Regions from separate parts of the Rhizobium grahamii genome, predicted to be linked through region 1. Evidence: predicted binding sites of a transcription regulator. Region 1 holds the regulator's gene; the other holds the start of a gene.

Region 1 (5,194 bases):
CGGTCTTGGCGGCAGCGACCAGCAGGTCGGTTTGACGGCTGAGGAAGGCCGGGATCTGCAGGATGTCGACGACAGTGGCCACCTCGGCGCATTGTTCCTCGGTGTGAATGTCGGTCAAGACAGGGAAGCCGTATTCCTTCTTGAGATCAGCGAACACCTCGAGTGCGGTCTCGAGACCGATGCCGCGCTGTGCCGAGAGCGACGTCCGGTTCGCCTTGTCGAAGGAAGACTTGTAAACGAGGCCAATGCCGAGCTTGTCGCAGAGCTCCTTCAGAACGCCGGCGATCATGAACGCATGGTCGCGGCTTTCCATCTGGCAGGGCCCGGCGATCAGAGACAGCTTGCCTGCGTTGGAAAAGGAGACGTGGCCGGCGCCTTCGCCAACCACGACTTCGGAATTTGTCTGGCTCATCGTTTCTCCTCGAAGGCGAAGAGCGCGCCCTGCCCGGGCGCAGCCTTCACCAGAATTCGATTGTTCTTGCGCGTGTAGGTCATCCCGTTAGCAGCCAAATGCGCTTCTGTCACGGCGAGATCGCCAACCTTGAAGACGATCGCAACGCCTCGCAGACCGCGATCCGCAGCGGGAGCCGCAAGATCGAAATAGGCGTCGAGCCCATCCGGCGAAAGAATACAAACCCGCGCATTCGGCGCGATTACGCTGACCCCGAACGCATCCTCGCGCACGGCGCCTGAGCACGACACATGCCGCATGAAGAGCGAGAATGCCTTGGGATCGGGCGCCGTCAGAACGATATCGGCAATACCGGTGACCCCGTTATCGTGCGTTTCCAATGCTTTGCGATCGGCGGGCAAGGGGTTGACCCGCTGGCAGGTAAACAGGAAGAAATCCGGCGCTCTCAGATCGGCCGCAAAAGCAAGCCGAAAGGCAGCTGTCGTTTCCGTCCCATCCGGCATTTTCATCGGACGGGAAAACTGAAGCATGTCACCGCCGCTGATCTTGTCGGCCTGAAAACGGGCGTGGTCGCGGTCAGCATCAGAGGTGCCGAGAACGACCGCGGACATGCCTTCATCGCCGCAGCGAAACCGAAATGCCCGATCGCGAGATGTGAAACTGTTCCCCTTCTTCAGCGACGTCTCGTAAATATCGGTGTCCGCGATCCCGAGTGGTTCCAGATATGTTTTGTCGGCGAAGAAAACGCAGGCGTTTTCCGTTCCAAACGGATGACGGGCATCAGCCGCCACGGTGAAGCCAAGCTTGCCGAGCCGCTCGCGGGCGAGACCTATGTTGGCCACCGGCAGGACGATGTGATCAAGAGGATGGGCTTCACTCACAGGCAGATCCTCCTTCCAAAACCAGCATCGGTGTGCGCCCGATGGCAGAACAATGCAACAAGCTTTCGATATCCCGCAAATGAAATGCAAAAACAGGACAAGTCCGACGCAAGTTTTACGAAAATTTAGGCACTTGCAGAACACATATGGAACATATAGTGTCCGTTCTGGCTTTGTTTCACGACTCTGGGGTTCGACTTCGATGCTGACACGCAAGCAACAGGAGCTTCTTCTCTTCATTCACGAGCGAATGAAAGAGTCCGGCGTCCCGCCGTCCTTCGACGAAATGAAGGATGCACTCGACCTCGCTTCGAAGTCGGGCATTCATCGCCTCATCACCGCTCTCGAGGAGCGCGGCTTCATTCGTCGACTGCCGAACAGAGCGCGCGCGCTCGAGGTTATCAAGCTGCCGGAGGCATACAGCCCCAGCATTCAGCCTCGGCGTGGCTTTTCGCCCAGCGTGATCGAAGGCAGCCTTGGGAAGCCGCAACCTGCCCCTGCGCCGAAACCCGCCCCTAGTGCCGACAACGGCAATTCCGTCTCCGTGCCCGTCATGGGACGCATTGCTGCGGGCGTTCCGATTTCGGCAATCCAGAACAACACCCATGATATTTCGGTGCCAGCCGACATGCTGGCATCCGGCGAACATTACGCGCTTGAGGTCAAAGGCGACTCGATGATCGAGGCCGGCATTTTCGACGGCGATACGGTCATCATTCGCAATGGCAGCACGGCCAACCCCGGCGACATCGTCGTGGCCCTGGTCGACGACGAGGAAGCGACGTTGAAGCGCTTCCGCCGCAAGGGGGCATCGATCGCGCTGGAAGCCGCCAATCCGGCTTACGAAACGCGCATTTTCGGCCCTGACCGCGTCAAGGTACAGGGTAAGCTTGTCGGGCTGATCCGCCGGTATCACTAGGCTGCCGCACGGCGTCCGCATAGGCTCCGGTGCGCCAATCATAGGCCCGCTGCCGCATCCAGGGACGGTCGAGGCCGGTGTATGCTGTGTTGATCACCGGTGATCCCTGGTCATCAATGCGTATTTCCAGGGCGCCGGTTCGCCGAAGGCTATCGCCGGTAAACAGAAGCGATCCGGACCTGCACTGCGCAAGCCGCACCCGAGCGGGCGTGATGACGATGTCTGCAACGTCGCATGCTGAGCCGAGATAGGCGAGATTGTCGACGACGACGACCAGATAGCCGCTCTTCAAAGTCACAGCGCACCACGCTGATTTTGCGCAGGAAAATTGCGTCGTTTCCGTCGATCGACGCATGAGATCGGTCGCCGCGCGCCGCTCTTTCGCGGTCAGGACCACACGCTCGTGATCCCGCTTTTGCGGTGGCGGCGGGACATCCGTGAGGATCAGCGGCGGCACTTGCGGCTCGATCGCCAGCGCCCGCTGCCATTGATTGAAGATGAACTCTCCGGGCTTTGGTTTGTTGGTCGCCAGCACCTCGTCGTCGACGACTGCGACCAGCGAGCCGTCATCCGATACGAGCAACTCCGGCAAAGGTGATCCCGGCAGAAACCTGAGGCAGGCGGTCGCGATGAGCATGACGGCAAAGCCGAGATATTTGAGGCGCGTGAAAAGCAGCGTCTGCAACAGGAACGCCAGAGAGGCGACGGCAAAGTACCATGCCGGAAGGCGGCCGACGTCGACGGTGCCTCCCCAGCCCGACACCGTCTTGGCGATGTCGATGACGATATCCAGACCGAAGCCCGCTATCTTCCAGGGCAGAACGTCAAGGCCGAGCGGCGTCAGCAGCATTGCCAGCATGCCCATAGGCATGACGACGAACGAGATAACCGGCATCGCCATCAGGTTCGCCGGCAGGCCATAGGCGCTCAGGCGGTGAAAATGCTCGATTGAGAAGAGTGCGGTCGAGAAGCCGCCAATCATCGACGTCAGGGCAATGCCGGCGAAGAAGCGAAACACGAAGCCGATCGGTTTGAACACGGGGTGAACGAATAGCGCCTTGCCGGGCATCGAGCCGCTTATCCAGCCGACATAACCCGAAACTAGGGCCAGCGTGGCGGCGAACGACATCTGAAAGCTTGGTCCGAGCACTGCCGACGGCGATGTCAGGATGATCAGCAGGGCAGAAAGCGCCACGTTACGGAGGCTGATCGAGGGACGGTCGAAGAGCGCCGCGACCAGCATGATCGCCATCATGATATAGGCTCGTTCGGCCGAGACCGCGAAGCCGGATATGAGATAGTAGGCCGTCAGTGCGGCCAACGCGCCGGCTGCAGCAATTTTCTTGGTCGGATAGGCCTGCGCGAAGGCCGGGAAAAGGCCGAAGACCGCTCGTAGGCCAATAAAGAAAATGCCGGCTGACAGCGCCATGTTCAGCCCGGAAATGGCGACGATATGGGCGAGCCCGGATTGACGCAAGGCCTCGGTCGTCTCGTCCGAGATCGCCCGGCGCTCGTCGGTGACAAGCGAGGCGGCAAAGGCGCCGGTATCGCCAGGCAGGATGGACCGGATGCGCTCGCCGATGCTGCTTCTCAGCCGATACAGGCCTTCGACGATCGTGTCGGGTGCCGAGCGCCGTGGCGACAGAGCATCAGGAGCGACTTCGACCGGTTCACCATAGGCAAAGCCATTTGCGCCGACGCCAGCGAAATATGCGTCGAACGCGAAATCGTTCAATCCGGGCAACGCCGGCCCGGCTGGAGGTGTGAAGCGGGCACGGACTTCTATCCAGCTACCGATCGGAATTGGCGCATCCCCGCGCGCCAGCAGAGACACACGTTCTGGCATGCGCTTCAGCGCCGGTGACGCAGTTCGCTCCACCGCGAGGATATAGCGCCACCGGCCCTTGTCATCACCCTCGCGGCGTTCGACTCGACCGGTCAGTGTGGTGGTGACGGCTGAATCGAGAATGATCGTCCCTGCCCGCCACGTCTCTATCTGCGCTGCCAACATGCCGCCGACGCAAAGGAGACCGGCAAGTGCGGCGCGCCGTGGTAGCGGTCGACCGGCGCCCGCCGCGACGAAGACCAGGGCCAGGAAAGTAATCCATGCGCCCAGCCTGAACAATGAGGCGTCGGTGTCGAACTCGAACCAGGCAACGGCGCCAGCGCCTGCCAGCACCGGCGCGCAAAGAAACAGACGTCCATGATCCAGTTCCGCGGCCAGCGCCAGCCTGCCGGCAGACCAGCGCCTGCTTGCCTGCCGGGCGATTTTTGACGGCCACCGCGATGACGTTTGCGTGAATGTGGGCGTTGCACGACGCGCGATCACGACGTGTGCCGACGCGGATACGCCTGCTGTCGCAAGCGGTGCGCCCGAGTCGACCTCGATCGTCTTCAACTCCGGCATGCATTCCTGCCCGCAACGACCCCATCCTACAACCAGAATGCAAGCTATCCGGCCCTCAGGCAACAATAATCGATTGAATTAAAGAGAGAATTTCGAACACCGAAAAGCCAAGGATTATCATTAGCTTCCGCTATGCAAGTACGGCATCTCTGCGGTGCTTAAAAGTTGATACTGCGATGCACAAAATGGCATCACGGTAACTTGGCATTAGGGCCGCGATCATATAGCTATCGTCGACGACGCTTAACCCTATGGCGCTTTTATGGCGCCACCCGCCAGTTTGGAGGATCAGAATGACGGAACAAAGCGCAACACTGAAAATCGGTGACAAATCAGTCGATCTCGCCGTCAAGAGCGGCACGATCGGCCCTGATGTCATCGATATCGGCGCCCTGTACAAGAACACGGCTTCCTTCACGTACGATCCTGGTTTCACCTCGACCGCATCCTGTGAATCGAAAATTACCTACATCGACGGCGACGAAGGCGTTCTTCTGCACCGCGGTTATCCGATCGAGCAGCTCGCCGAGCACGGCGACTTCCTCGAAGTCTGCTACCTGCTTCTCTACGGCGAA
Region 2 (5,194 bases), 290 kb from region 1:
CGTCGTCGAGAACATGACGTCGAGCTTGTCCCAGCTGTCCTCGTCCTCGGGCAGAGGCAGCACGGTGGTGATGCGCTCGCCGGGTTCCAGCGGCAGCATATTGATCAGCGCCTTGCCACGTGACGTCGGCGTGCCGATCGGCAGGCGGTAGACCTTCTCCTTGTAGACGATACCGCGCGACGAGAAGAACAGAACCGGCGTATGCGTATTCAAAACGAATAGCTGGCTAACAAAGTCCTCGTCACGTGTGGTCATGCCCGAGCGGCCCTTGCCGCCGCGGCGCTGCGCGCGGTAGGTCGCAAGCGGAACGCGCTTGATGTAGCCAAGATGCGAGACGGTCACGACCATGTCTTCGCGGGCGATGAGATCTTCATCGTCCATCTCGAGACCGCCGTCCATGATCTCGGTGCGGCGCGGCGTGCCGAACTCGTCGCGAACGGCGGCAAGTTCTTCCTTGACGATCGTCTGGATACGGACACGCGACGACAGTATCTCGAGGTAATCCTTGATCTCCTCGCCGATCTTGTTGAGTTCGTCGCCAATTTCGTCGCGGCCGAGAGCGGTCAGACGAGCGAGGCGCAACTCGAGGATGGCGCGCGCCTGCTCTTCCGAGAGGTTGTACGTCATGTCCTCGTTGATGCGGTGGCGCGGGTCGTCGATCAGCCGGATAAGGCTTTCGACGTCATGCGCCGGCCAGCGGCGCGTCATCAACTGTTCGCGTGCGGTCTGCGGATCCGGTGCCTGCCGGATCGTGCGGATAATCTCATCGATGTTGGCGACAGCGATCGCCAGACCGACCAAGACGTGGGCGCGCTCGCGCGCCTTGCGCAGCAGGAATTTCGTTCTCCGGCTAACGACTTCCTCGCGGAACGACACGAAAGCGCGCAGCATGTCGAGCAGCTGCAGCTGTTCCGGCTTGCCGCCGTTCAGCGCCACCATGTTGCAGCCGAAGGAGGTCTGCAGCGGCGTGTAGCGGTAAAGCTGGTTCAGGATCACGTCCGCATTGGCGTCGCGCTTCAGCTCGACGACCACGCGATAGCCCTGGCGATCGGATTCGTCGCGCAGGTCGGAGATGCCCTCGATACGCTTGTCGCGCACCAGTTCGGCCATCTTCTCGATCATCGTCGACTTGTTCACCTGATACGGGATCTCGGTGATGATGATCTGCTCGCGGTCGCCGCGCATCGGCTCGATGGTGGCGACGCCACGCATGATGACGGAGCCGCGACCGGTTTCGTAGGCCGAGCGAATACCGGAACGACCGAGGATCTTGGCGCCGGTCGGAAAATCCGGACCTGGAATGATCTCCATGATCTCGTGCAGTTCGATTGCCGGATTGTCGATCAATGCGATACAGCCGTCGATCACTTCGCCGAGATTGTGCGGCGGAATGTTCGTCGCCATGCCGACAGCGATACCGCCTGCCCCGTTGACCAGAAGGTTCGGGAATTTGGCCGGAACGACCACGGGCTCCGAGAGCGTGCCGTCATAGTTGTCGCGGAAATCGACGGTTTCCTTGTCGAGGTCGTCGAGCAGCGAGTGCGCGGCCTTTTCCAGACGGCATTCGGTGTAGCGTTCGGCCGCCGGCGGGTCGCCGTCGACGGAGCCGAAGTTGCCTTGGCCATCGATCAGCGGCAGGCGAAGAGACCAGTCTTGCGCCATGCGCGCCAGCGCATCGTAGATCGCCGAGTTGCCGTGCGGATGGTATTTACCCATCACGTCCCCGGTTACGCGGGCGCATTTGACGTATTTCTTGTTCCAGTCGATGCCGAGCTCGGACATGCCGTAGAGGATGCGCCGATGCACGGGCTTCAGGCCATCACGAACATCCGGCAACGCTCGGCTGACGATGACGCTCATCGCGTAATCGAGATACGACCGCTGCATTTCCTCCATGATGGAGATGGGCTCGATGCCTGGCGGGAGCTTCCCGCCGCCGGGGGTGTTTGCTCAGTCAAAACGGATCACGATCTCTTCTAGAATCACTTGAAGATTTATAGCGGAAAGGCTGTTCTCACGCCAATTTAGCGAGGAGTTTTGAACAGTCTTTTGCGGTCGAATAAGGGCGGCGCAAGGCTTTGAGGGCATATGGCCCGTTTCCGGCGCGCGCCGATTTGCCAAATCGGCAATGGCGCATCACAATCGGAGAGAACCAAGCGCCTATATGGGTTTAAGGATAGACGATGGCAAGCGCCGACCAGTTGATCAACGCGTTCACGACGCTCCTCGTTACCATCGACCCGCCAGGCCTGGCGCCGATCTTTCTCGGGCTCACCGCCGGCATGAGCCGCAGCCAGCGCAAGCACGTCGCGCTACGCGGCTCGATCATCGCTTTCATCATTCTCGCCGTCTTTGCCCTCTTCGGCGCAAGCGTGCTTTCGGTGCTTGGCATATCGCTCGGCGCGTTCCGCATCGCGGGCGGCCTGCTGCTCTTCTGGATCGCCTTCGAAATGGTGTTCGAGAAGCGCCAGGACCGCAAGGAAAAGACCAGCAACGCAGCGATCACCGTCGACCACATTCACAACATCTCGGTCTTTCCCCTGGCAATTCCGCTGATCTCGGGGCCTGGCGCCATATCCGCCACGATCCTGATCGCCGGATCGATGCAAGGCTCGTTCGAGCGGGCGCAGCTGATCATCGTGATTGCCGCCAGCCTGTTGCTGATGTTCCTGGCGCTCCTGATCGCGGATCGCCTCGATCGCTTCCTGGGAGTGACTGGCCGCGCCATCCTCACGCGCCTGCTCGGCGTCATCCTCGCGGCACTGGCAACCCAGTTCGTTGTCGATGGCGTCAAGGCCACGATGAACATTTCGCCGGCGCTGTAGGCATCAAAAGAAAACGGCGCACCACTGGATGCGCCGCCTCTTACATTCACTTGATCGGCATCGATCAGAACGGAATATCGTCGTCCAGATCGCGCGAGAAGTTCCCGCCGCCACTGCCGCTACCACCGCTGCTGCGGCCGCCACTGCCGCCGGATGGCTGAGAACCGTAGTCATCATAACCGCCGCCACCGAAGTCGTTGCCGCCGGCATTGCCGCCGCGGCCACCGCCGTAACCGGAACCTGCGCCGCCGCCTTCGCCACGGCCATCAAGCATCGTCAGCGTCGAGTTGAAGCCCTGCAGAACGATTTCGGTGGAGTACCGATCCTGGCCCTGCTGGTCCTGCCACTTGCGGGTCTGCAGCGCACCTTCGATATAGAGCTTCGCGCCCTTCTTCACATACTGTTCAACGACCTTGCAAAGGCCTTCGTTGAAGACGACGACCGTATGCCATTCCGTCTTTTCGCGGCGTTCGCCGGAGTTGCGGTCGCGCCAGGTTTCCGAGGTCGCGATCCGGAGGTTGGCGATCGGCCGGCCGTCCTGCGTCCGACGGATTTCGGGTCGGCACCCACGTTTCCGATCAGAATTACCTTGTTCACGCTGCCAGCCATACTTCTCACCCTGCCTGCCGCCGTCCTGGCGGCTCTTTTGAACCGATGAACTACCTTAAACCATAGAGCTCCCGCCCGGGGCGTCCATCACAGGTTCATCCACAAAGAAATTTGTTCTTTATTTGTTCTATTTTATCCCTATGATCCTGTCAATCGAATCGAAAACCTCTCAGCAGATGGACATTCAGCCTCGACTCGCCAGCCGGCATCACTAAATAAGGGGCTTGTTCCAGCACAGAAGCAGAAGACGATGAGCGAACTGAAGACGATCTCCATCCGCGGCGCGCGCGAGCATAATCTCAAGGGCATCGATCTAGACCTGCCGCGCAACAAGCTGATCGTCATGACCGGCCTGTCGGGCTCGGGGAAATCCTCGCTCGCCTTCGACACGATCTACGCCGAAGGTCAGCGCCGGTATGTCGAGAGCCTGTCGGCCTATGCACGCCAGTTCCTTGAGATGATGCAGAAGCCCGACGTCGACCAGATCGACGGCCTCTCCCCGGCGATCTCGATCGAGCAGAAGACGACCTCGCGCAATCCGCGCTCGACGGTCGGCACCGTAACCGAAATCTACGACTACATGCGCCTGCTGTTTGCGCGCGTCGGCGTCCCCTATTCGCCAGCAACAGGCCTTCCGATCGAGAGCCAGACGGTCAGCCAGATGGTCGATCGCGTCCTGGAATTCCCGGAAGGTACGCGGCTCTATATCCTTGCCCCGCTCGTACGCGGCCGCAAGGGTGAGTATAAGAAAGAGCTGGCCGAGCTGATGAAGAAGGGCTTCCAGCGCGTCAAGGTCGATGGCCAGTTCTATGAGATCGCCGAGGCGCCGACCCTCGACAAGAAATACAAGCATGACATCGACGTCGTCGTCGATCGTATCGTCGTGCGTCCGGACATGGCGTCGCGGCTGGCCGACAGCTTTGAAACCTCGTTGAAGCTTGCCGACGGGCTCGCGGTCGCGGAATTTGCCGACAAGCCGTTGCCCGTCGAGGAAACAGCAGCCGGCGGTTCCGCCAACAAGTCTCTGAACGAGACCCACGAGCGCGTGCTGTTCTCGGAGAAGTTCGCCTGCCCGGTTTCAGGCTTCACCATTCCCGAGATCGAGCCCCGTCTGTTCTCGTTCAACAATCCGTCGGGCGCCTGCCCGACCTGCGACGGGCTTGGCTCGCAGCAGAAGATCGATGCCGATCTCATCGTACCGGAAACGGAGCGCACGCTGCGGGACGGCGCTCTCGCTCCCTGGGCAAAGTCGTCGTCCCCCTATTACAACCAGACGCTCGAAGCCCTCGGCAAGCATTTCGGCTTCAAGCTCGGCAGCCGCTGGAGCGACCTGTCCGAAAAGGCCAAGGACGTCATCCTCAACGGCACCGAGGAGAAGGTCGAGTTCCATTATGCCGATGGCGCCCGCTCCTATACGACGCACAAGAATTTCGAAGGCATCATTCCCAATCTCGAGCGCCGCTGGAAGGAAACGGATTCCGCCTGGGCGCGCGAGGAGATCGAACGCTTCATGTCGGCGGCGCCCTGCCCGGCCTGCGCCGGCTATCGCCTGAAGCCGGAAGCGCTGGCGGTCAAGATCAACAAGCTGCACATCGGTCAAGTCACGGAGATGTCCATCCGTGTGGCACGCGACTGGTTCGAGACTCTGCCGGCGACCTTTAACGCCAAGCAGAACGAGATCGCCGTCCGGATTCTCAAGGAGATCCGCGATCGCCTGCGGTTCCTCAATGATGTCGGCCTTGAATATCTCAGCCTCTCGA

The links. Region 1 encodes LexA, which represses DNA repair genes until DNA is damaged. Its sites were predicted from a motif close to TGTTCNNNNTGTGTTCNG; they were not measured.
Region 2: uvrA (excinuclease ABC subunit UvrA) is a predicted target of LexA. The motif match lies at 3,547-3,564, and genes of this name have one in related genera.

The regions. Positions count from the first base shown of each region.
Region 1 is NZ_CP043498.1:1,202,187-1,207,380, reverse strand. It holds gene kdsA (3-deoxy-8-phosphooctulonate synthase) at 1-412, opposite strand, end outside; gene FZ934_RS06015 (VOC family protein) at 409-1,293, opposite strand; gene lexA (transcriptional repressor LexA) at 1,496-2,212, shown strand; gene FZ934_RS06005 (ComEC/Rec2 family competence protein) at 2,166-4,619, opposite strand; gene gltA (citrate synthase) at 4,913-5,194, shown strand, end outside.
Region 2 is NZ_CP043498.1:1,489,261-1,494,454, forward strand. It holds partial or broken gene gyrA (DNA gyrase subunit A) at 1-1,958, opposite strand, end outside; gene FZ934_RS07390 (MarC family protein) at 2,184-2,825, shown strand; partial or broken gene FZ934_RS07395 (single-stranded DNA-binding protein) at 2,890-3,434, opposite strand; gene uvrA (excinuclease ABC subunit UvrA) at 3,685-5,194, shown strand, end outside.